One region of the Superficieibacter sp. HKU1 genome, then DNA from elsewhere that is predicted to be linked to it. Evidence: predicted binding sites of a transcription regulator. Region 1 holds the regulator's gene; each other region holds the start of a gene.
The links. Region 1 encodes LexA, which represses DNA repair genes until DNA is damaged. Its sites were predicted from a motif close to TNCTGTATGTACATACAGNA; they were not measured.

Region 1 (5,604 bases):
GGTTGAAGCCTGCCGTCATCCTGGCGACTGCCACCACGATCACAGTATTCAGAGTAAGAAAAAGCCGCGCTAGTGTCAGCACGGCTCTTTGTGGGGTGGTACCTCCATGTACCTTCGGGTAGGATCTTCTCAGCCGTTAGCTGAGGTTACAACTACCAGCGGTAATCGTGACGGGTTTCCCAGTCTTTCACTTCGGTTTCCGCCTGATCTTTCTGGTAACCGTAACGCTCCTGGATTTTACCTACCAGCTGGTCACGTTTACCTTCGATGACGGTCATATCGTCATCGGTCAGTTTGCCCCATTGTTCTTTCGCTTTACCTTTGAACTGTTTCCAGTTACCGCCGACTTCGTCTTTATTCATAATTATGTCCTCATTGTTGGGGTACAAATCATTTGAATTCTGTCGTCCAGATTGCATGTCTTTTCTGCTGAACGTAAGAATAAGTGTAGATGAGGATGCTGCACCCTGCGGAGAATTAAGAATATTTAACCCTGAGAAGCGCTACCACTAAGAGAGGGTCTGGCAAAAGGAAGGAACTCTGCGGCACCGACAGCACCGCAGAAATCAGAACAAATTTACAGCCACTCGCCGTTGCGGATCACGCCAACAGCCAGTCCTTCAATAGAGAAGTTTTGCTTACGCAAGTCAACCACGATAGGTGAAAACTCATTATTCTCAGGCAGCAGTTCAACAACATTGCCCTGTTTCTTCAGACGCTTAACAGTCACTTCTTCGTCAATACGCGCGACGACAACCTGGCCGTTACGTACATCCTGCGTTTTATGCACTGCCAGCAAATCGCCGTCCATAATACCGATGTCTTTCATCGACATACCGCTAACGCGCAGCAGAAAATCGGCGTTGGGTTTAAACAGCGACGGGTCGACCTGATAGTGACTTTCAATATGCTGCTGTGCCAGAAGCGGCTCGCCAGCGGCAACGCGGCCAATAAGAGGAATGCCTTCTTCTTCCTGCATTAGCAGGCGAATACCACGCGATGCGCCGGTGACAATCTCAATCACCCCTTTACGCGCCAGCGCTTTAAGATGTTCTTCAGCCGCATTTGGGGAACGGAACCCCAAACGTTGCGCAATTTCCGCACGCGTCGGTGGCATGCCTGTCTGGCTGATGTGATCCCGAATGAGATCGAACACCTCTTGCTGCCTGGCCGTTAACGCTTTCATTCCGCCCCCTGGGTGTATATACAGTTATGCTGTGAGTATATACAGTTAACGGCGATTTTGGAACCACCAATGGCACGAAAAATAAGAGACTTTTTTACTTTTGCGACCTTTAGCGGAAATGCGACCACAATAAGGTCACCCAGGTGATAAGCGCAACGACAATTGCCAGCAGTACTGCCGCCGATCCCATATCTTTGGCACGGCCTGAAAGTTCGTGTCTTTCCGTGCCGATACGGTCCACGACGGCTTCAATTGCACTGTTTAAAATTTCTACGATCATTACCAGCAGCACCGAGCCAATCAGCAGCACGCGGGTGATGGGATCGACATCCAGCCAGCAGGCGATAATGATAGCCACAAGGGCAGCCACGCCTTCCTGACGAAAAGCGGCTTCGTTGATCCATGCCGCACGAAATCCTTTCCAGGAATAACCCGCTGCGTTGATAATCCGGGTTAATCCGGTGGTATTATTGGCCATCAAAAGAACCTTTTAACATTATTAGCGTCAATGATATAACGCGCTTCCTGCGTAAGCTCAGAAAATCTGTTCACTTTCTGATATCCTTGCAGCGCATTTGCATGATTAACCAGAGGCTTCACATCGTTTATGTCCGGCTGGCCACGAATTTACTACAAATTACTGAATTTACCATTAAGTGTCCTGGTAAAGAGCAAGTCTATTCCGGCGGAACCTGCGCAGGAGTTGGGCCTGGATACCTCCCGCCCAATTATGTACGTATTGCCTTACAATTCAAAAGCGGATTTGCTGACGCTGCGCACGCAGTGCCTGGCGCACGATCTTCCCGATCCCATGGAGCCGCTGGAGATCGACGGCACCCTGCTGCCGCGCTACGTCTTTATACATGGCGGCCCGCGTGTATTCACGTATTACACGCCGAAAGAAGAGTCTATCAAACTCTTCCACGACTATCTGGACTTGCACCGCAGCAATCCGGGGCTGGACGTACAGATGGTGCCGGTATCGGTGATGTTTGGACGTTCGCCAGGGCGTGAGAAAGGCGAGGTTAACCCGCCGCTGCGCATGCTCAACGGCATACAAAAGTTTTTTGCCGTTTCCTGGCTGGGGCGCGACAGCTTTGTTCGTTTCTCCCCCTCGGTCTCTCTGCGCCGGATGGCCGACGAGCACGGAACGGATAAGATCATTGCGCAAAAGCTCGCGCGCGTTGCGCGTATGCACTTTGCCCGTCAGCGTCTGGCGGCCGTAGGGCCACGTCTGCCCGCTCGTCAGGATCTGTTTAATAAGCTTCTGGCGTCTAAAGCGATTGCCCGGGCAGTAGAAGACGAAGCGCGCAGCAAAAAAATCTCTCATGAAAAAGCGCAGCAGAATGCCATTGCGCTGATGGAAGAGATTGCCGCTAACTTCTCTTACGAGATGATCCGCCTGACTGACCGTATTCTGGGCTTCACCTGGAACCGTCTGTATCAGGGGATTAACGTGCATAACGCCGAGCGCGTGCGGCAGCTGGCGCATGATGGTCATGAGATTGTCTACGTGCCCTGCCACCGCAGCCATATGGACTATATGCTGCTCTCCTACGTGCTCTATCATCAGGGTCTGGTGCCACCGCATATTGCCGCGGGCATCAACCTGAACTTCTGGCCTGCCGGGCCCATTTTCCGCCGCCTGGGCGCGTTCTTTATTCGCCGTACCTTTAAGGGTAACAAGCTCTATTCGACGGTGTTCCGTGAATATCTCGGTGAACTGTTCAGCCGCGGCTATTCCGTTGAGTATTTTGTCGAAGGTGGCCGCTCACGTACTGGCCGTCTGCTGGATCCAAAAACCGGCACCCTGTCGATGACCATTCAGGCGATGCTGCGCGGCGGGACACGCCCCATCACTCTGGTGCCGATTTATATCGGCTATGAGCACGTGATGGAAGTGGGTACTTACGCCAAAGAACTGCGTGGCGCGACGAAAGAGAAGGAAAACCTGCTGCAGATGATGCGTGGTTTGAGCAAGCTGCGTAATCTCGGTCAGGGCTACGTCAATTTTGGCGAGCCAATGCCGCTGATGACCTACCTGAATCACCATGTGCCCGAGTGGCGTGAATCCATCGATCCAATTGAGGCAGTGCGCCCGGCCTGGCTAACGCCAACCGTTAACCGCATCGCCGCCGATCTGATGGTGCGCATTAACAATGCAGGCGCGGCGAACGCCATGAACCTGTGCTGTACCGCGCTGTTGGCTTCCCGTCAGCGCTCTCTGACCCGTGAGCAACTGACGCAGCAGCTGGATTGCTATCTCGATTTGTTACGTAATGTGCCGTATGCGCCGGATTCTACTGCGCCTGTGGCCACGGCGAACGAACTTATCGAGCATGCACTGCAGATGAATAAGTTCCAGGTCGAGAAAGATACCATCGGCGATATCATCGTTCTGCCGCGAGAGCAGGCGGTCCTGATGACGTATTACCGCAATAACATCACGCATATGCTGATGCTGCCCTCGCTGATTGCCGCCATTGTGACTCAGCATCGGCAGATTTCACGTGACGCCCTGCTGCACCATGTGGAACTACTTTACCCGATGCTGAAAGCCGAACTGTTCCTGCGCTGGGATACCAGTGAAGTGGCGGGGGTGATTGACGCATTGACGGCAGAAATGGCGCGCCAGGGGCTGATTACCTGTGAGGACGCGGAGTTCCGTATCAACCCGGCCCGTGCCCGAACGCTACAACTGCTGGCGGCAGGCGCGCGTGAAACGCTACAGCGCTATGCCATTACCTTCTGGCTGCTCAGTGCTAATCCGTCGATCAACCGTGGCACGCTGGAGAAAGAGAGCCGTACCGTGGCGCAACGTCTGTCCGTGCTGCACGGCATCAACGCGCCGGAGTTCTTCGATAAAGCGGTCTTTAGCTCTCTGGTGCTGACGCTGCGTGATGAAGGCTATATCAGCGATACCGGGGATGCGGAACCGGCAGAAACGATGAAGGTTTATCAGATGCTGGCGGAGTTAATTACCTCGGATGTGCGGTTAACGATTGAGAGCGCGGCACAGGGCGAGTGATAAAAATGCCGGATAGCGGTGATACCACCATCCGGCAAATCCAGGCCAAACGTCATAACCCATTGTAATTTTATCTTTCGTAGGCCGGGTAAGGCGAAGCCGCCACCCGGCAGGTTTATGCGAACGACCAGTAACTTACCGCCAGCCCGACAAACAGCGCCAGTCCGACATAGTTATTATTCATAAATGCCTTAAAACAGGCATCACGTTCACGCTGCATAATCAGCTTCTGCTGATACACAAACAGCGCGCCCGCTACGGCCACCGCCGCGTAGAATGCGCTGCCCAGCCCGTTCAGCCAGCCAATAGCGATCATCAGCGCCAGCACTGCCACCTGTAAAAGTCCAATGATCAACCGATCGTACTGCCCGAAAAGGATCGCCGTTGATTTCACGCCGATCTTCAGATCGTCATCGCGATCGACCATCGCATACTGCGTATCGTAGGCCACCGCCCAGAGAATATTACACAGGAACATCAGCCAGCAGCTCAGCGGCAGCGTTTCGCTGACGGCGGCGAACGCCATCGGGATCGACCAGCCGAAGGCCGCCCCCAGTACTACCTGCGGCAAATGGGTGTAGCGTTTCATAAATGGATACACCCATGCCAGCAGCAGCGCAGCAACGGAAAGCAGGATGGTCATCCGGTTCAGCGTCAATACCAGCAGGAAAGAGCACAGCACCAGCACGACAAACAATATGCGCGCCTCTTTGCCGCTGACGGCCCCGCTGGGTAACGGCCGGTTTGCCGTGCGCTTCACATGGCCATCAATTTTGCGATCGGCATAATCGTTTATCACACAGCCCGCCGCGCGCATCAGCCAGACGCCAGCGACAAAAACGGCCAGGATCCACAGCGGCGGCAGGCCCGGCGTCGCCACCCATAGCGCCCATAGCGTCGGCCACAGCAGCAGCAGCGCGCCAATAGGTTTGTCGGTACGCATCAGGCGATGATATGCCAACAGCTTATTCTGCGTCAGACTCCACTCCATTTCTCTCTTCCTTCTGGTAAATCGGTGATGCCGGTAAAAATAATTCGGTCAATAACAAGGGCTTTCCATTAAGCCGCAGCCGCGAGCGCCGTCCCCACAGATCGTCGCTCATCCCGATCTCGATAAAATCACGGGTCAGGGTTGAGGAAGTAAACAGATAGCGGCCCAGCGGCGTTTTACCCAGTTTTTGCAGCGCCAGCTCAGGACCGTTTAACGTTGATTCCGGCACAACGGTGCGCCCCACCAGCCACGGAACCTCGTCCGCACAAAGCACAATTTCCCGCAGCCAGTAGCGCGTTTCGTACGGCAATAGCGCCTGCTCTTCGGTAATCTCTTCCCGGCCAACAAACGCTTCGCGAAGTAAAGTAATGCTGACCGTCTTCCCCTGCTGTTCAAACC
Region 2 (5,604 bases), 2.1 Mb from region 1:
TCATATTCTTAATGAAACCGTGCGCTTCACCCCGGTCGGCGGCATGGTGAATGTCAATAACGAAAGCGTCATCGGCGCGCTCTCCATATTTAATTACGCGCTGGCCCATCCCGGCGCGCTAAGTGAGGATATTACCCGCGAAGCCACGCGTTTTCTGGCGCAGGGCAAAATTCCGGTGATGATGTTTGGTCTGCCCGCCGCCGCGCTGGCGATGTACCGCTGCGCAAAGCCGGAGCACAAACAGCGGGTAAAAGCCTTAATGATGGCCGGTGCGCTGGCCTCATTCACTACCGGCATTACTGAACCGCTGGAGTTCAGCTTTATCTTTGTTTCGCCGCTGCTGTTTATTTTCCACGCGTTTATGACCGGACTGTCGTTTGCCTGTGCGCAACTGCTTGAGATGACGATCGGTAATATTCAGGGCGGATTGATTGATTTTATGGTCTTTGGCGTACTGGGCGGCGCGAAAACCCACTGGTGGTTCAGCCTGCTGCTCGGCGCTATCTGGGCACCCGTCTACTACTTCTCTTTTAGGTGGATCATTTTACGCACCAATGTCAAAACGCCAGGCCGCGAAGAAGAAAGCGCGGCGTCGGTTGCCAGTGCCAGGGAATTACCGGCGGATGAACACAGCGCGCATATTATTGCCGGTCTCGGCGGTCAGGACAATATTCAGCAGGTTGACTGCTGCTTCACCCGCCTGCGGGTAAAAATAATCGATATGCAAAAAGTCGATGAAGCCGCGCTCAGGCGCAGCGGTGCCAGCGGCTTTATTCGCGCGACGGATAACGACATTCAGGTTATTTACGGGCCGCAGGTAGAAAGTATTGCCAGCGCGGTGAAACAACATTTACTCGTTCAACAGACGCAATAAGAGAACTGATGATGAAAACACATTTTAATATCGTATTAGTCGGTGGGGGTTCCACATGGACGCCGGGATTATTAAAAGCATTATGCAAACTCAAGGCGCGTCTGCCCTTAAAAAAACTGGTGATGTTTGACGTGAATAGCGAACGCCAGGCGGTAATTGGCGACTACGCTAAAGTCTTATTCAGCGAAGAATATCCGGAACTGGAATTTACCTATACCACCGACGAAGAGGTCGCGTTTAATGATATGGATTTCATCTTCTGTCAGATGCGCACCGGCGGCTATGCGATGCGCGAGAAAGATGAAAAAATCCCGCTAAGCCTCGGCGTCATCGGGCAGGAAACCTGCGGCGCAGGTGGCTTTGCCTACGGTATGCGCTCCATTCGCGACATGATTGCGCTGGTCGAGAAAGTCCGTGCCCGTTCGCCGCAAGCCTGGATCCTTAACTACACCAATCCGGCGGCGATTGTGGCGGATGCCCTGAACAAGCGTTTTCCGCAAGATAAACGCATCCTCAATATCTGCGATCAGCCGGTTAACCTGCTGCGCTCTTATGGGCGCCTGCTGAACCGCGACCCGGCAACCTTCGATCCGGTCTATTTCGGCCTCAACCACTTCGGCTGGTTTACTCATCTGTATGATGAAAACGGCAATGACCTTGCTCCGGAACTGAAAGCCTATATTGCCGCCAACGGTTTTAAACCGGTGGACGCCGAACAGCGCGATAAATCCTGGCTGGAAACCTACGCGGCAGTGGCCGATATGCTGCGTGATTTCCCGGATTATCTGCCGAACACCTATCTGCAATATTACCTTTACCCGGAGTATAAATTCTCCAGACTGGACCCCAACTTTACCCGCGCCAATGAAGTGATTAACGGCCGGGAAAAACGGGTCTTTGAAGAGTGCCGCACCGCGGTGGCCGAAGGGACGACGCGCAACGTACACGTGGTACACAACGACGCGCACGGCGACATGATCGTCGAGCTGGCCGAAGCTATCGCCTTCAATCTGAAGAAAAAATTCATTGTGATGCTGCCCAATAATGGACTGGTCGAAAACCTTGATGACGATGTGATGGTCGAACTGACGGCAGAAATTGGCTGCAACGGACCGCGTCCGTATGGCATAGGGAAAATCCCGACCTTTTACAAAGGGTTGATTGAGCAACAGTTTGCTTATGAGCGGCTGACCGTTGAGGCGTGGTTTGAAGGCTCCTACACTAAAGCCCTACAGGCATTAACGCTTAACCGCACGATCGTCGATGCGAAAAAAGCACGTCAGGTGCTGGATGCGCTGATTGAAGCAAACAAAGACTACTGGCCAGAGCTGCGCTAACGCCTTTCCCCCTCTTCTGTCAGGAAGAGGGGAACCCGTCTAACCCTGTGAAATATTTGCGAGCCACTTTCCACAATTCCAAAAACCCATACCCCGGCAGACTGAAAAATGGCACAATAGTGGCTGTTTATACAGTATCTCAGGTTTTACGATGGCCCTTACTCCTGCGCTAAAAGCGCAAATCGCCGCCTGGTATAAGGCGCTGCAACAGCAAATTCCGGAGTTTATCCCGCGTCCGCCGCAGCGGCAGATGATTGCTGACGTGGCGAAAACCCTCGCTGGCGAGGACGGGCGGCACCTGGCAATTGAAGCGCCGACGGGCGTCGGCAAAACCTTATCGTACCTGATCCCCGGTATCGCCATCGCCAGGGAAGAGCAAAAAACGCTGGTGGTCAGTACCGCCAACGTGGCGCTTCAGGACCAGATCTACAGCAAAGATTTACCGCTGCTGAAAAAAATCATTCCTGAGCTGCGCTTCACGGCGGCATTTGGGCGCGGTCGCTACGTTTGCCCGCGTAACCTCACCGCGCTTGCCAGCACGGAAGAAACCCAGCAGGATCTGCTGGCCTTTCTTGATGATGAGCTGACGCCGAATAACAAAGAAGAGCAGCAGCATTGTGCGACGCTAAAAAAAGATCTCGACAGCTATAAATGGGATGGCCTGCGCGATCATACCGACCGCGCCATCAGTGACGATCTGTGGCGACGCCTGAGTACTGACAAAGCCAGCTGCCTGAACCGAAACTGTCACTACTACCGGGAATGCCCGTTTTTTGTTGCCCGGCGTGAAATCCAGGACGCGGAGGTGGTGGTGGCCAATCACGCGTTGGTGATGGCGGCAATGGAGAGTGAAGCGGTACTGCCGGAAGCGAAAAATATGCTGCTGGTGCTTGATGAAGGCCATCACCTGCCCGATGTCGCGCGCGACGCGCTGGAAATGAGCGCTGAAATCACCGCGCCATGGTATCGGCTCCAGCTCGATCTTTTTACCAAACTGGTCGCGACCTGCCTTGAACAGTTTCGTCCGAAAACCCTGCCGCCGCTCGCGACGCCGGAGCGCCTTAACGCCCATTGCGAAGAGCTTTATGAACTGATTGCCTCCCTGAATGCGATTCTGAATGTATACCTTCCGGCTACTCAGGAGGCGGAGCATCGCTTTGTGATGGGGGAGTTACCGGACGAGATCATGGCTATTTGTCAGCGTCTGGCAAAATTGACCGAGCTGCTGCGCGGGCTGGCCGAGGCGTTTCTCAACGATCTAGGTGAAAAAACCGGCTCGCACGATATCGTTCGCCTGCACCGGGTGATCCTGCAAATGAACCGCGCGCTGGGGATGTTTGAGGCGCAGAGTAAACTCTGGCGTCTGGCCTCGCTGGCGCATGCCTCCGGTGCGCCGGTGTCAAAATGGGCGACGCGGGACGTCCGCGAAGGGCAGAGTCATATGTTTTTTCACTGTGTTGGCATCCGCGTCAGCGACCAGCTGGAAAAATTGCTCTGGCGCAGCGTGCCGCACATTGTCGTTACCTCCGCCACGTTGCGTTCGCTTAACAGTTTTTCCCGTTTGCAGGAGATGAGCGGACTCAAAGAGAAGGCGGGCGACCGCTTTGTGGCGCTGGACTCGCCTTTTAACCACGTCGAACAGGGCAAGATTATTATCCCGCAGATGCACTATGAGCCGCTGATGGAAAACGAAGCGCAGCACGTGGCTGAAATGGCGGCGTTTTTCCGCCGGGAGCTGGAGAGTAAAAAGCATCGCGGTATGCTGGTATTGTTTGCCAGCGGTCGCGCCATGCAGCGCTTTCTGGAGCACGTTACCGATCTGCGCCTGCTGTTGCTGGTGCAGGGCGATCAACCGCGCTATCGGCTGGTGGAGCTGCACCGCAAGCGGGTGGAAGCTGGCGAGCGTAGCGTCCTGGTCGGGCTACAATCTTTTGCTGAAGGGCTGGATCTCAAAGGTGAGTTGTTAAGCCAGGTCCACATTCATAAAATCGCTTTCCCGCCTATCGACAGTCCGGTGGTGATCACCGAAGGCGAGTGGCTGAAGAGCCTGAAGCGTTATCCGTTTGAAGTACAAAGCCTGCCCAGCGCCTCGTTCAATCTCATTCAGCAGGTGGGGCGTTTGATCCGCAGCCACAGCTGCTGGGGGGAAGTGGTGATTTATGATAAACGTCTGCTGACGAAAAACTACGGTCAGCGGCTGCTGAATGCGCTGCCAGTGTTTCCGATTTCCCAACCTGAAGTGCCTGACGTTATAGTTAACAAAACCAAAACAAAACCAACCCGTCGCAAACGACGTTAATGATGTGAGCCGCAGGAGGACGTTGGATGGATTACCGCAAGATCATCAAAGAAGTGGGACGGGGGAAGAATCACGCCCGCGATTTGGATCTCGACACCGCACGAGAGCTGTATAGCCGAATGCTTAACGGCGACGTGGGCGATCTCGAAATGGGCGGCATTCTGATTGCCCTGCGTATCAAGGGCGAGGGTGAAGCCGAGATGCAGGGATTCTATCAGGCAATGCAGCAGCAGGTGATGCGCCTGACGCCACCGGTGGCGAAGCCAATGCCGGTGGTTATTCCGAGCTACAACGGGGCGCGAAAACAGGCCAACCTGACGCCGCTGCTGGCGATCCTGCTGCATAAGTTCGGCTTCCCGGTGGTGGTTCATGGGGTGAGTGAAGATCCCGGACGCGTGCTGACGGAAACAATTTTTTCCCTGCTGGGCATTAAGGCCACGCATCATGCCGGGCAGGCCCAGGCGAAACTCGACGGATCGCAGCCGGTGTATATTCCGGTCAGTGCGTTCTGCCCGCCGCTGGAAAAACAGCTGGCGTTACGCTGGCGGATGGGCGTACGTAACAGCGCGCATACCCTGGCAAAGCTGGCTACGCCGTTTGCAGAAGATGCTGCGCTGCGTCTCTCCAGCGTTTCTCATCCGGAATACGTTACGCGGGTGGCGCAATTTTTCACCGATATCGGCGGGCGCGGCCTGCTGATGCAGGGGACTGAGGGCGAAGTTTACGCCAGTCCGCAGCGTTGCCCGCCGATCAGCCTGATCGACGCAGGCGGCGTGCGGGTTATCAGCGAACGTCAGGAACTCAGCGAGGCCAGTGAACTATCGCTACCGGAGAGTAAAGATCCTGAGGTTACCGCGCGCTGGATTGAGCGCTGCGTCAGCGGCTGCGAGCCGGTGCCGCAGTCGCTGAAAATTCAGATTGCCTGCTGCCTGTTGGCAACCGGCGAAGTGGATACTCTGGCGTCCGGGCTGGCCCGCGTTGCGCAGAGTTACTAAGCGTATGCCAAAAAAAAGCCCGTCCATCATGGACGGGCAAAAAGGGTAACAAACACAGAGTCAATAATGAGGGTTAATGCGCCCCGCCGGTGGGTGGCC
Region 3 (5,604 bases), 760 kb from region 1:
TTGAATGATCGGCACCCCGAGAAAGGCACGGAAGCGTTCTTCTTTTACCGAAGGAATATATTTAAAGCTGGGGTGTTTTTGCGCATCGGCAAGGTTGATAGGTTCGGCCAGACGCCCAACCAGACCCACGACACCTTCATCAAAGGCAAGCGTAACGGTGCGACCGCGCGGTTTTTTTAAACCGCGCGTCGCCATCAGATAATAACAACGCCGGTCATGATCGGCCAGGTAGACCGAACAGACTTCCGTCTCCATCGCCAGGCAGATATCGGTTACCAGAATATCCAGCGCCTCGCTCAGGCGCGGAGCGCTGGCAACTTTCTCAACGATTTCTCGTAATCGGGTGAGCATAATAAGCGTGGCTTAACCTCTTTTACGTCGCCATGCCGGCGCGGGCTGCGGCTTAGGAGCACTCTCCTGAAGCGACATCACCATGACGGCAAATTCTTTCATCACCCGACGATAGACGTCGCGTTTAAACGAGACTACCTGACGTACCGGATACCAGTAACTGACCCAGCGCCAGCCATCAAACTCTGGCGTGCTGCTGGTGTCCATATTGATATCCGCATCGTTGCCGATTAACTGCAACAGAAACCACTTCTGTTTTTGGCCGATACAAACCGGCTTTGTGTCCCAACGCACCAAACGTTTCGGTAACTTGTAACGCAACCAGTTGCGGGTTGATGCCAGGATCCGCACATCTTTGCGGCTTAGCCCAACCTCTTCAAACAGCTCCCGGTACATCGCCTGCTCGGCTGTCTCTCCTGGGTTAATTCCCCCCTGAGGGAATTGCCAGGAGTGTTGACCAAACCGCCGTGCCCACATGACCTGACCCTGGCGGTTACAGATTACAATACCCACATTCGGGCGGTAGCCATCGTCATCAATCACCGGACTACCTCAAACTCATCTTCAATGTGAATGATTGTTTCACACTCGCCGGAAACGGTAAACCACTCTCTTACAGGAGAATAATCGGATAACGACTGAATAACTCACAAAAATTCTTGAAGTTATAAACAACCGGAAGGTGCAAACGGCCATTTTATTCACTTTTTCTGTGGATAGAGTTGTGAAGAAGTATGGAATTAACGTGGGAAAACCCAGACTACTCCGAATACCGCGATTTTAGCCTGTGGCATTAACTCGCTTATATTCAACAGATTAACCAGCTAACCTGGCATGAGAAAAGCAAAAGTGTGATGTATATCACGCGGACGATCGGCACGCTGATGAAAGATCGAACAGCGTGGGTTTTATCCACAGATTGTGCCAATAAGTTAGTCACTTTTTGTGTAAAAATTCGATTTTCGTCATACGTCAAGGCTGTAAATGGAAACAGTAGTGCGGGTTTTTAACAGTTATCCCATTTTTCTGTGGATAACATGGTGTAAGATCCTGTTCATTGCCAGTGACCAGATTTGGAAAACCTTTTTCTGGAAGCCGTCACCAGAAAAGAGGCGTAAAAAAAACGTCCAGAAATCATAGAGCTGTTGTCGCAAAAAAGAAAAAGCTAAACTCTGTGCACAGTGGGTAACATCACTGTTCATTTTTTAACCAAGGGTGTGATTATGTTTTCTCTCTCGCCGCTGATCGCTCCACCGCAAACGCAAGCGCAGTTATTAACGCAGGCGCAGCGGCTTGCCGGATACTCGCTGGGCGAACTGGCGGCACTGGCGGGGTTGCCTGTTCCGCAGGATCTCAAACGGGATAAAGGCTGGATTGGCGTACTGCTGGAAGTCTGGCTGGGTGCGAGCGCCGGGAGCAAACCGGAACAGGATTTTGCCGCGCTGGGCGTGGAGCTGAAAACCATCCCGATAGACCGTCGCGGGCGTCCACTGGAGACCACCTTTGTTTGTGTCGCCCCTCTGACCGGCAATAGCGGCGTAAGCTGGGAAACCAGCCACGTTCGCCACAAGCTGCAGCGGGTTCTGTGGATCCCGGTTGAAGGTGAGCGCACCATTCCGCTGGCCGAGCGTCGCGTCGGTTCGCCGCTGTTGTGGACGCCAAATGAAGAGGAAGACAGCCAGCTACGAATGGACTGGGAAGAACTGATGGATTTGATCGTGCTCGGCCAGGTAGAGCGCATTACCGCCCGTCACGGCGAGGTGCTACAGCTGCGCCCGAAAGCCGCTAATAGCCGGGCGCTGACGGAAGCCATTGGCGCACGCGGAGAACCGATACTCACTCTGCCACGCGGCTTTTATCTGAAGAAAAATTTTACTGCCGCTCTGCTGGCACGTCATTTTTTACTGACCCGCCAGTGAGGCATAACGATCTGATTTTCTTGATCGGCGTCCATATCCTTATGATTTAAGATTTTACTGCTTTTTTTCTGCCGACCTTTTGCGTTATTACTAGACTGATAACAGTCCTGAACAGATGAGGGGAAAAAAGGTGAAAAAATGGGGAGTATTGATTTCAGCTGTAGGATTAGCCTGCGTGGTATCAGGCTGTAGCAGCGACTATGTCATGGCAACCAAAGATGGTCGAATGATCCTTACCGACGGCAAGCCGGAAGTTGATAATGATACCGGGCTGGTGAGCTACCACGATCAGCAGGGTAATTCGGTACAAATTAACCGCGATGAAATTTCACAAATTATTGAACGTTAATTGCTGAAGGTCAGCCATCCGCTGACCTTTATGATTTTTTACTTTCCCTTTCTCTTTGCCTCTGCCATTTTTATATTCCTTCGTCGGGAAGCACCTGACGTGACTTAAAAAAGGAATTCGGCTATGCACTATCACCGTATCCCCCACAGTTCGCTTGAGATTAGCACCCTGGGGCTGGGCACCATGACGTTTGGTGAACAAAACAGCGAAGCCGACGCCCATGCACAGCTTGATTATGCCGTGAGTCAGGGTATTAACCTGATTGACGTCGCTGAGATGTATCCTGTCCCGCCGCGTCCGGAAACGCAGGGACTGACGGAAACCTACGTCGGCAACTGGCTGGCGAAGCATGGCAGCCGTGAAAAACTGGTTATCGCCTCAAAGGTGAGCGGTCCGAGTCGCAATAGCGACAGCGGTATTCGCCCGAATCAGGCCCTGGATCGTAAAAATATCCGTGAAGCGCTTGATCAGAGCCTGAAGCGCCTGCAAACCGATTATCTCGATTTGTATCAGGTTCACTGGCCGCAGCGCGCCACTAACTGTTTTGGCAAACTCGGCTATAGCTGGACGGATTCCGCGCCGGTGGTTTCCCTGCTGGAGACGCTGGAAGCGCTGACCGAATATCAGCGTGCCGGGAAAATTCGCTACATTGGGGTGTCGAATGAAACCGCGTTTGGCGTAATGCGCTATCTGCATCTGGCCGACAAGCACGATTTGCCACGCATTGTGACCATCCAGAATCCGTATAGCCTGCTGAACCGCAGTTATGAAGTGGGTCTGGCCGAGGTAAGCCAGTTTGAAGGCGTCGAACTGCTGGCCTATTCCTGCCTGGCATTCGGCACGCTGAGCGGCAAGTACCTTAACGGCGCGAAACCTGCGGGCGCGCGGAATACCTTGTTTAGCCGCTTTACCCGCTACAGTGGCGAACAGGCGCAGAAAGCGGTTGCCGCTTATGTGGATATTGCCAGACGCCACGGTCTCGACCCGTCGCAAATGGCACTGGCGTTTGTTCGCCGCCAGCCGTTCGTCGCCAGCACGCTGCTGGGAGCGACGACGATGGAACAGCTCAGGGCCAATGTGGAAAGCCTGCATCTTGAGTTAAGCGAAGACGTACTGGCGGAGATTGAGGCAGTGCATCAGGTGTATACCTATCCGGCACCGTAAGCGTGATATGCCCGGCGGCGCTGCGCTTGCCGGGCCTACAACTGCCTGATAACGCGGCATTACAACCCACTCGCCAGGTCTGAAGAGGTAATATTCCCGGGCCGGATAAGCGCAGCGCCATCCGGCATTGCGCCCACCCTAAGCGTACGCGCCAGTTCACCCTTTGCGGCGTCGCCCCCAAATCCACAGCGCGCTAATCGCCAGCGCAAAGATGGCACCGAACCCAACGCCCACGCCGACAATCGGCACACCCACTTTGACCGCCAGCGAATACAGCCCCAGCATCAACAGCATGGCGCTGTTTTCACCGAGGTTCTGCACCGCGATAGCATTCCCCGCGCCGACGGTTTTCTTGCCGCGCTCCTGCAACAGCGCATTCAGCGGCACCACAAAGAAGCCGCCCATGACACCGATTAACAGCAGCAGCCCATAAGCGGGCAACTGGCTATGCTGAAGAGCAAAAAAGACCACGCCCACGCCAATCAAAATGCCGGCAGGCATACAGCGCGCCACGGTTTCCAGCGTGATCAGCTTCGCCGCCGCGCCAGCGCCAACGACAATACCGACCGCTACCATCGCGTTCAGATAGGTTGGCGTGGCGTTATCCACGATGCCCAGCGCGACCGGCACCCACAGCACCAGCAGGAAACGCAGCGTTACGCCAGCGCCCCAGAACAGGCTGGTACCAACCAGTGAAAAACGCGTTTCCGGGTTAGTCCACAGTACCTGGCAGGCGTTAAAGAAGCTACGGGTCATGGGGGTAAAGCGCCACGACTGACCGGGGCGCGCTGCGGGGAGTTTCGGGATCATCACATTGGCGACAATCGCCCCGGCATAGGCCACGGCGCAGACGCCAAGTGCCGCCATCACGTGCCAGTCCGCCAGCACACCGCCCGCAACCGATCCCAGCAGAATGGAGGCAATGGTGGAGGACTCCATCAGACCATTCGCTTTCACCAGCTTGTCGCCGGTGGTCAGTTCGCCGAGGATGCCATATTTGGCCGGTGAGTAAGCGGCCGCTCCCACGCCAACCAGCGTGTATCCGATAAACGGGTTGATGCCAAAGCAGATGCTGCCCGCGCCAATCAGTTTCAGGACATTGGCAAACATCATCACCCGTCCTTTGGCAAAACTGTCGGCAATCTGCCCCACAAAAGGGGCAAAAAGTATGTAAGCGCCTACAAACACCATTTGCAGAACGGGCTGGCTCCAGTCCGGATAAAACAGCTCCTTCATTAACGCCAGGGTGGCAAAAAGCAGCGCATTATCTGCGAATGCCGAGAGAAACTGGGCGCTGATCACCGCCTTCATCCCTTTCGACCACAGTGAAGTGTTAGTGTGTACGGACTCACTCATCGGCGTGCTCCACCTCATCAACCATGCTTTTTAAGGTGACGAAATCCGGCTTACCGCTGCCCAGCAGCGGCATCTGCTTAATAAAGCGGATATCGCGTGGAACGGCCAGTTCGGGAACGCCATTCGCTCTGGCATGCTGTTGCAGTTTATCGCGTGCCAGCTCACTGTCGGTGGTAAAGAGCACCAGCGCCTCACCTTTATTGGCATCCTGCTTGATGGCCGTAGCGTGCATTTTGTCAGGCGATACCGCCAGCGCCAGTTGTTCAACCATCTCCAGCGACACCATTTCGCCCGCTATTTTGGCAAAGCGTTTAGCCCGGCCCTGAATACGCACAAAACCCTGCTCGTCGAAAGCGACAATATCACCGGTGTCATACCAGCCAGTTTCAACGTCACCATTGTGGTTTTCCGCCGTCGGCGCTTCCAGCACGCCAGGGTTTTCCACCCGCAGGTAGCCGCTCATAA
Region 4 (5,604 bases), 1.0 Mb from region 1:
TAATAACCTGCTAAGAGCCCTCTCTCCCTAGCTTCCGCTCTTAAGACGGGGATCAAAGAGAGGTCAAACCCAAAAGAGATCGCGTGGATGCCTTGCCTGGGGTTGAAGCGTTAAAACTAATCAGGCTAGTCTGGTAGTGGCGTGTCTGTCCGCAGGTGCCTGGCGAATGTAAAGACTGACTAAGCATGTAGTACCGAGGATGTAGGAATTTCGGACGCGGGTTCAACTCCCGCCAGCTCCACCACTTTTGATAGGACTGCACCCGGACAGTGACTTTATAAACAGGCACTTACGGACACTGACCAGACAGTAAGCAGACCGAGAAAAGACAAAAACATGCACGTGAAATGCACGTGCACTTAGATAAACGCCTCATGATTCACGTCTGGGGCGTTTCTATTTGTAACAAATGGTAACTTTTAAACAGCTTTGACAACGGGTAAATCGCTTATGCGCGTTGTATAGCAAGGTGATAACATCTCCCGCTTCATCTTCCAGGCCTGCTGGATGCCCTGCCCGGCAAAATAAAGTGTCCCGCGCCCCTGTTTGTTCAACTTGTCCATCAGCGCCATTAATGCGTCGCTGTCCGCGCGCGGGGCGATATCATCGAACAAGTTCAACTGAGCCACACCCTGACTGAAGAAATCACCAAGCATGATCCCGGCTTTCTGATACCGATGTCCGTCCCGCCAGATGGCATCAAGACAGCGCGTCGCGGCGGCGATGATGTCGCGGGTATCCTGCGTCGGCGTCAGCAGCTTCATGCCCGCGCTGTTCCCGTAATATGGCTGGCTGGCGAATGGCGACGTTTTGACGAACGCTGAAACGTACCGGCAGTACTGATGCTCTTCCCGCAGCTTTTCCGCGGCGCGGGCCGCGTAACTGCATATTGCCTGGCGCATCGCTTCATAGTCAGTAATTTTCTCACCGAAAGAACGGCTGCACACTAGTTCCTGTTTTGCGGGTGCGAACTCTTCAAGCTCCAGACATGGCTCGCCGCGCAGTTCCCGCACCGTGCGTTCCAGGACAACATTGAAATGCTTTCTGATAAAGCGGATGTCAGCATCAGCCAGTTGCAGGACATTTTTGATGCCCATCGCCTCGAGCTTTTTTCCAATGCGCCTACCCACGCCCCACACTTCGTCGATCGGCATAATCGCCATGAGGCGTCGCTGGCGCGCCTCGTTCGACAAATCCACTACACCGCCCGTCTTATGCCATTGCTTCGCCGCATGATTTGCAAGCTTCGCCAGCGTCTTTGTCGGCGCGATGCCGACGCCGACGGTCAGCCTGGTGTTTCGCCTGATGGTCTCGCGGATCTCCTTCCCAAAGTCTTCCAGGTTGCGACAATTCCTGACGCCGGTTAGATCACAAAATGCTTCATCAATGCTATACACCTCGACGCGCGGGCATAGCATTTCCAGCGTATCCATAACCCGCTGGCTCATATCGCCGTAAAGCTCATAGTTGCTGGAGAAAGCGATTACCCGTTCAGGAAACTGCATTTCGCGCAACTGAAACCAGGGCAACCCCATTTTGATTCCCAGCTTTTTGGCTTCCGCGCTGCGCGCAATAACGCATCCATCGTTATTTGACAGCACAACCACCGGACGGCCGGCAAGATCCGGACGCCAGGCAGTTTCGCAGCTCGCGTAAAACGAATTAACATCAACGAGGGCGAACATTTCGATTCAGCGTGTTAATAACAGTGATCACCACGCCGACGATCTTAAGATCTTCGCCGTCATGAATAGGAATTGAGGGATAGGCGGGATTTTCTGCCCTGAGCTGGGCGTAAGGATGGGTGACAAGCCGCTTTACGGTGAATTCGCCGCCAATATTGGCAACGACAATATCGTTATGCTGTGCGTGAAGACTGAAATCCACCAGCAGAAAGGAGCCATCAAGGATACCCGCATTCACCATAGAATCACCAGCCACTTTTAATGCGTAAGTCGATGACGGTCGGGCAATTAAATACGAAACAAGATCTATTCCGCTGTCTATATAATCAGCAGCCGGACTCGGGAAACCTGCGGAAACGACATCATTATAAACTGGGATGCCAGCCGGTTTTATCGGCTGGCTAATTGGTTGGAATTGCATCATATGCCTCCTTCTTATTATTACTGTGTATACATACAGTAGTTTTTAAACAAAAGGAGATCAATACGGCGGCGGCTATTAATTCTCAGCACTGAAGCATGTCACTATGCATAAGTTAACGGTCAGCCATGACCCCGGAAGTGCGTATCAACCTTGTGATTTCGGCAAAGAGAGTTACTCTTAAAATTCCTGCCAGGCTTTCGAGAAATGTCGTTAGTAAAACAGATGTCTGCATGGACATCCTGACAGTCTTAAGTGAAGCCACAGACAGATACCTATCTGCCCAAACTTTTCTTCCTGAGTTCACCGTATTACACCTAATAAGTGGCTGTTATGTATAAAGAAGACAAAAAGCTTACTGACATTATTCTTGGCGAAGCTGTGATTAATATACTGGATTCTGACGCGCCGGTTAGTTTTGAAGCTCTTCTGACTGAACTGGAATCCATGTTGATGGCTGAAAGAATTGCTGAAAGGAAAAAAGCAATCCTTTCGGCCATTAACTTAGTAAAGGCTAATCTGCCAAAAACTGATGCATCAACATCCAGAAGGATGAGTATAGGGAAGGAGATTGTGTTTTTTTCTACATATTTACCCACAAATATACCAGTGTAATAGCCAGCTTTTAACAACTCCCGATTTGCCATGGATGGCTGGAGTATTTTAAAAGTGGATGATTTATTTGGAGTAAGATATCGACGAGTTTACTGCCGGGAATCAAGCTGAGTTTTCAAATCGTTAACGGTGTTTTGCAGGTCGATAATCTGGTCTTCCATCGCCTGCATCGCTAACGTCATTTTTGCCATCATTGCCACGGTGTCCAGGCTAAACGCTTTTGTCGGGTCGAGTTCATCACCTTCTGCCAGCCCTTCACCTTCGACACACTCCGGGCTGACTTCTTTCAGGTCGTTAGCGATGAAGCCCAGTTTAGTGTCCGATTCAGGGATGAGACCATCGCCGCGCGCCTTGAATTTAAAAGTGGCCGTGGCCCACTGCATTAGTTCACCCAGCGCCACCAGTCGAGCTTTTTTCGGCGTGTATTTGATGAGCTTCTTAAGCTGCCGATCCGATGAGGATTGCATAGCAAGGAAGCCGATAGTCGAGCTATCAACGTATAGCCCCATCTTTGCGGTGCTTTCCCACCCGAAAGAATAAAGGTTCCCGGTTACGGCGCTATTTTGTCCTACACCTTTTCGTGACGCGTAACCACGAACGCAATCTATTCGTCCGTTGTTATAAAGTCCGTCGCCGTCGAGTTGAATTGCGTCAAAATTCCCGCCAACCGTAAACGTCATGCTGTTTTCGGTATTAGAGGTGATTTTCGCTTTTCCGTCACGGATATGAATCTGGTTAGGGAAAACGACTTTCCCGGTAAATACCGGGTCGTTGGTAAAGGCCAGCTTTTGCCAGGTCGTCCATGATGCGATCCCGCTGGCGTTTGCGTTGCCAGTCCTGACCCATACATTTTGGTTGTTAAAGGGGAAATATAGCTGAGTGCATCCAGCGAGGCCGTTTGCAGCGTTCTGCATAACCAGAAGGTTACCTGCGACGTATTCAGGGTAATTTCGCGCCGCGGTCGCATTGGCTGAAGCAGGCTGAATCCAGAACCCTTCGTTCCTGCCGTCAACTTCGTTAAGCAGCCGGGTCCCAAGATTACCATTTTGCTTAATGGTCCCGACAGTTGCGGCCATCATTTTTGCCCACGTTGACGCCGCGAACGTGGAACCGTCGGCGCGAGTTAACGTTACGTCGGTCTGAGCGCTGGAAAACATCTTGTCCTGATTCTGTAAATCAAGCTGAGCGAGCTGAAGAATCTTTGTCAGCCCTGCAGCCAGTTCATCGGAAATAGTTGCCATTTTTTATTCCTCAAAAAAGGGAGGCAAGAGCCTCCCGTTAAATGGTTTATTTAACTGAAATATTTATCAGCTTTTCACTACCAGAAAGGTGTAATTCTGAGGAAAGCCGGACGGCCCCACGCCACCGCTGGCACGATAGGTCACTTCATAGTAAACACCCGCGTTAAGGAGCCAGGTTCCTTCTGCAACGTCAAAAACGGTCTGGTTTGAGTTGCTGGCGGATATATGCTTTTCAAAAATATTGGCGGTCCCGCCGTCACCCGCAAAAAGTTGCAGGGTCATATGCGCCTGGCCATACAGGTAAGTAACCGTACTGTTTTCAATCCTGGTCGCTGTGGCTGCCATCATGGGTGCGCTTATCGCAACGATCCTGCGCGGATAAGGCGCGGCTTCGATTTTAGCGATTCCGTTTATGCCTATAGTGAACGACTTAACGACATCCCCTTCCAGCTTCTCCGCATAAACGGTTCCCTTAAACCAGCCGTCATTGGCTTCAATACGGCCCTGAACGGTGCAGGTCTCTTTGATGAGGATATTATTCATCTCGCCGGCATTCGCGTAAACCGTACCGCGAATGGTGACATTGTTCAGTTCAGCATTGCCGTTCTTTGGCAGGTTCCACCCCTGCTGTCCCGAAACAAAGTTTGTGGAGCGCAGCGTGTCACTGATTTTGCCGAAATCGATGCTTAAATCCTGAATCATTGCCGCACGAAGGTATGCGGTCGCACCACTCACAGCAAATGCCAGTACGCGTCCGCCATCTGCATTCGGGTTGTAAATCCCGAACGTGTCAGCATCGATGAGAAACGCGGAGGTGCCTCCGGAGCCATCAATACCCAGCTGAATACCGGCGGCATAGCGGTTACCGTTCGAATCCACCTGGATTTTAACGCCCCACTGCGCCGACAGTTTGCCGGACACATCCGCCAGCGCGGAGGACGTCACCTGGATAGCGGCAGAATTCTCCCCGACGCTGGCCTGCAACGTGTTCATCTGCTGCGTCAGCGCGCCGGTCTCGTTCGCGATAGTCACGTTGACTTCATTGATGGAAGCGGTGATTTTCGTGTCGTTGCTGACAATTTCGGCATGCTGCTCGTAGAAGCTGCGGAACTGTGCAAGCCCGGCCTGAGCTATGGATTCAAATGTCTGGTTCAGCCCTGCCTCTGCGCCCTCAACGCGCGTTTTCAGGTCACTGACAGATTTGGTCGTGGCGGTAATATCCTTGCCCTGCTGCGTTACCTTCGCAATAGTGTCATTAAGCGCCTTCGCTTCAGCCTTTTCACCCAGGCTGGTATTCAGCCCCTGGATACTTTCAGCCTGAGACGTCAGCGTATCGCCATGCTCCTCAACGGCGGTCTTTAACTGAGTGATGGCGGTTGCAGTATTTTTACTGAACTCGTTCAGCTCTGACTTGAGCTGTGTCGTCGCCGTTGCGTTGGCAACCGTATCCTGCCGGATGGTGGTCGGCACCACGACGGACGACGAGCCAACCTCGAACGTATTTATTGTCTGACTGGAAAGGGTGTAAGCCCCTGTCCGCAGAACCGGCGTCACGTTAAATGGCGTCGAAACGTCATACTGAGATCCGCCGCGCAGATAGATATACTCGGTTGAAGAGTTGGTCATCTGCCCCACGTTCACA

Region 2: a site for LexA is predicted at 2,329-2,348, ahead of dinG (ATP-dependent DNA helicase DinG). Genes of this name have one in related genera too.
Region 3: a site for LexA is predicted at 1,328-1,347, ahead of mutH (DNA mismatch repair endonuclease MutH). Genes of this name have one in related genera too.
Region 4: a site for LexA is predicted at 2,128-2,147, ahead of umuD (translesion error-prone DNA polymerase V autoproteolytic subunit). Genes of this name have one in related genera too.

What each region holds. Positions count from the first base shown of each region.
Region 1 is NZ_CP119754.1:4,437,765-4,443,368, forward strand. Features, by position in the region: gene zur (zinc uptake transcriptional repressor Zur) at 1-73, shown strand, start outside; gene P0H77_RS21160 (CsbD family protein) at 153-362, opposite strand; gene lexA (transcriptional repressor LexA) at 578-1,186, opposite strand; gene P0H77_RS21170 (diacylglycerol kinase) at 1,296-1,664, opposite strand; gene plsB (glycerol-3-phosphate 1-O-acyltransferase PlsB) at 1,794-4,214, shown strand; gene ubiA (4-hydroxybenzoate octaprenyltransferase) at 4,330-5,205, opposite strand; gene ubiC (chorismate lyase) at 5,180-5,604, opposite strand, start outside.
Region 2 is NZ_CP119754.1:1,685,653-1,691,256, forward strand. Features, by position in the region: gene P0H77_RS08105 (PTS transporter subunit EIIC) at 1-874, shown strand, start outside; gene P0H77_RS08110 (6-phospho-alpha-glucosidase) at 883-2,211, shown strand; gene dinG (ATP-dependent DNA helicase DinG) at 2,363-4,510, shown strand; gene ybiB (DNA-binding protein YbiB) at 4,537-5,505, shown strand.
Region 3 is NZ_CP119754.1:3,680,567-3,686,170, forward strand. Features, by position in the region: gene ptsP (phosphoenolpyruvate--protein phosphotransferase) at 1-351, opposite strand, end outside; gene rppH (RNA pyrophosphohydrolase) at 364-894, opposite strand; gene mutH (DNA mismatch repair endonuclease MutH) at 1,575-2,270, shown strand; gene P0H77_RS17450 (YgdI/YgdR family lipoprotein) at 2,401-2,619, shown strand; gene P0H77_RS17455 (NADP(H)-dependent aldo-keto reductase) at 2,743-3,783, shown strand; gene lplT (lysophospholipid transporter LplT) at 3,940-5,139, opposite strand; gene aas (bifunctional acyl-ACP--phospholipid O-acyltransferase/long-chain-fatty-acid--ACP ligase) at 5,132-5,604, opposite strand, start outside.
Region 4 is NZ_CP119754.1:3,422,497-3,428,100, forward strand. Features, by position in the region: RNA gene ssrA (transfer-messenger RNA) at 1-244, shown strand, start outside; gene P0H77_RS16280 (Y-family DNA polymerase) at 420-1,685, opposite strand; gene umuD (translesion error-prone DNA polymerase V autoproteolytic subunit) at 1,669-2,106, opposite strand; gene P0H77_RS16290 (hypothetical protein) at 2,440-2,721, shown strand; gene P0H77_RS16295 (pyocin knob domain-containing protein) at 2,811-3,962, opposite strand; gene P0H77_RS16300 (DUF1983 domain-containing protein) at 4,029-5,604, opposite strand, start outside.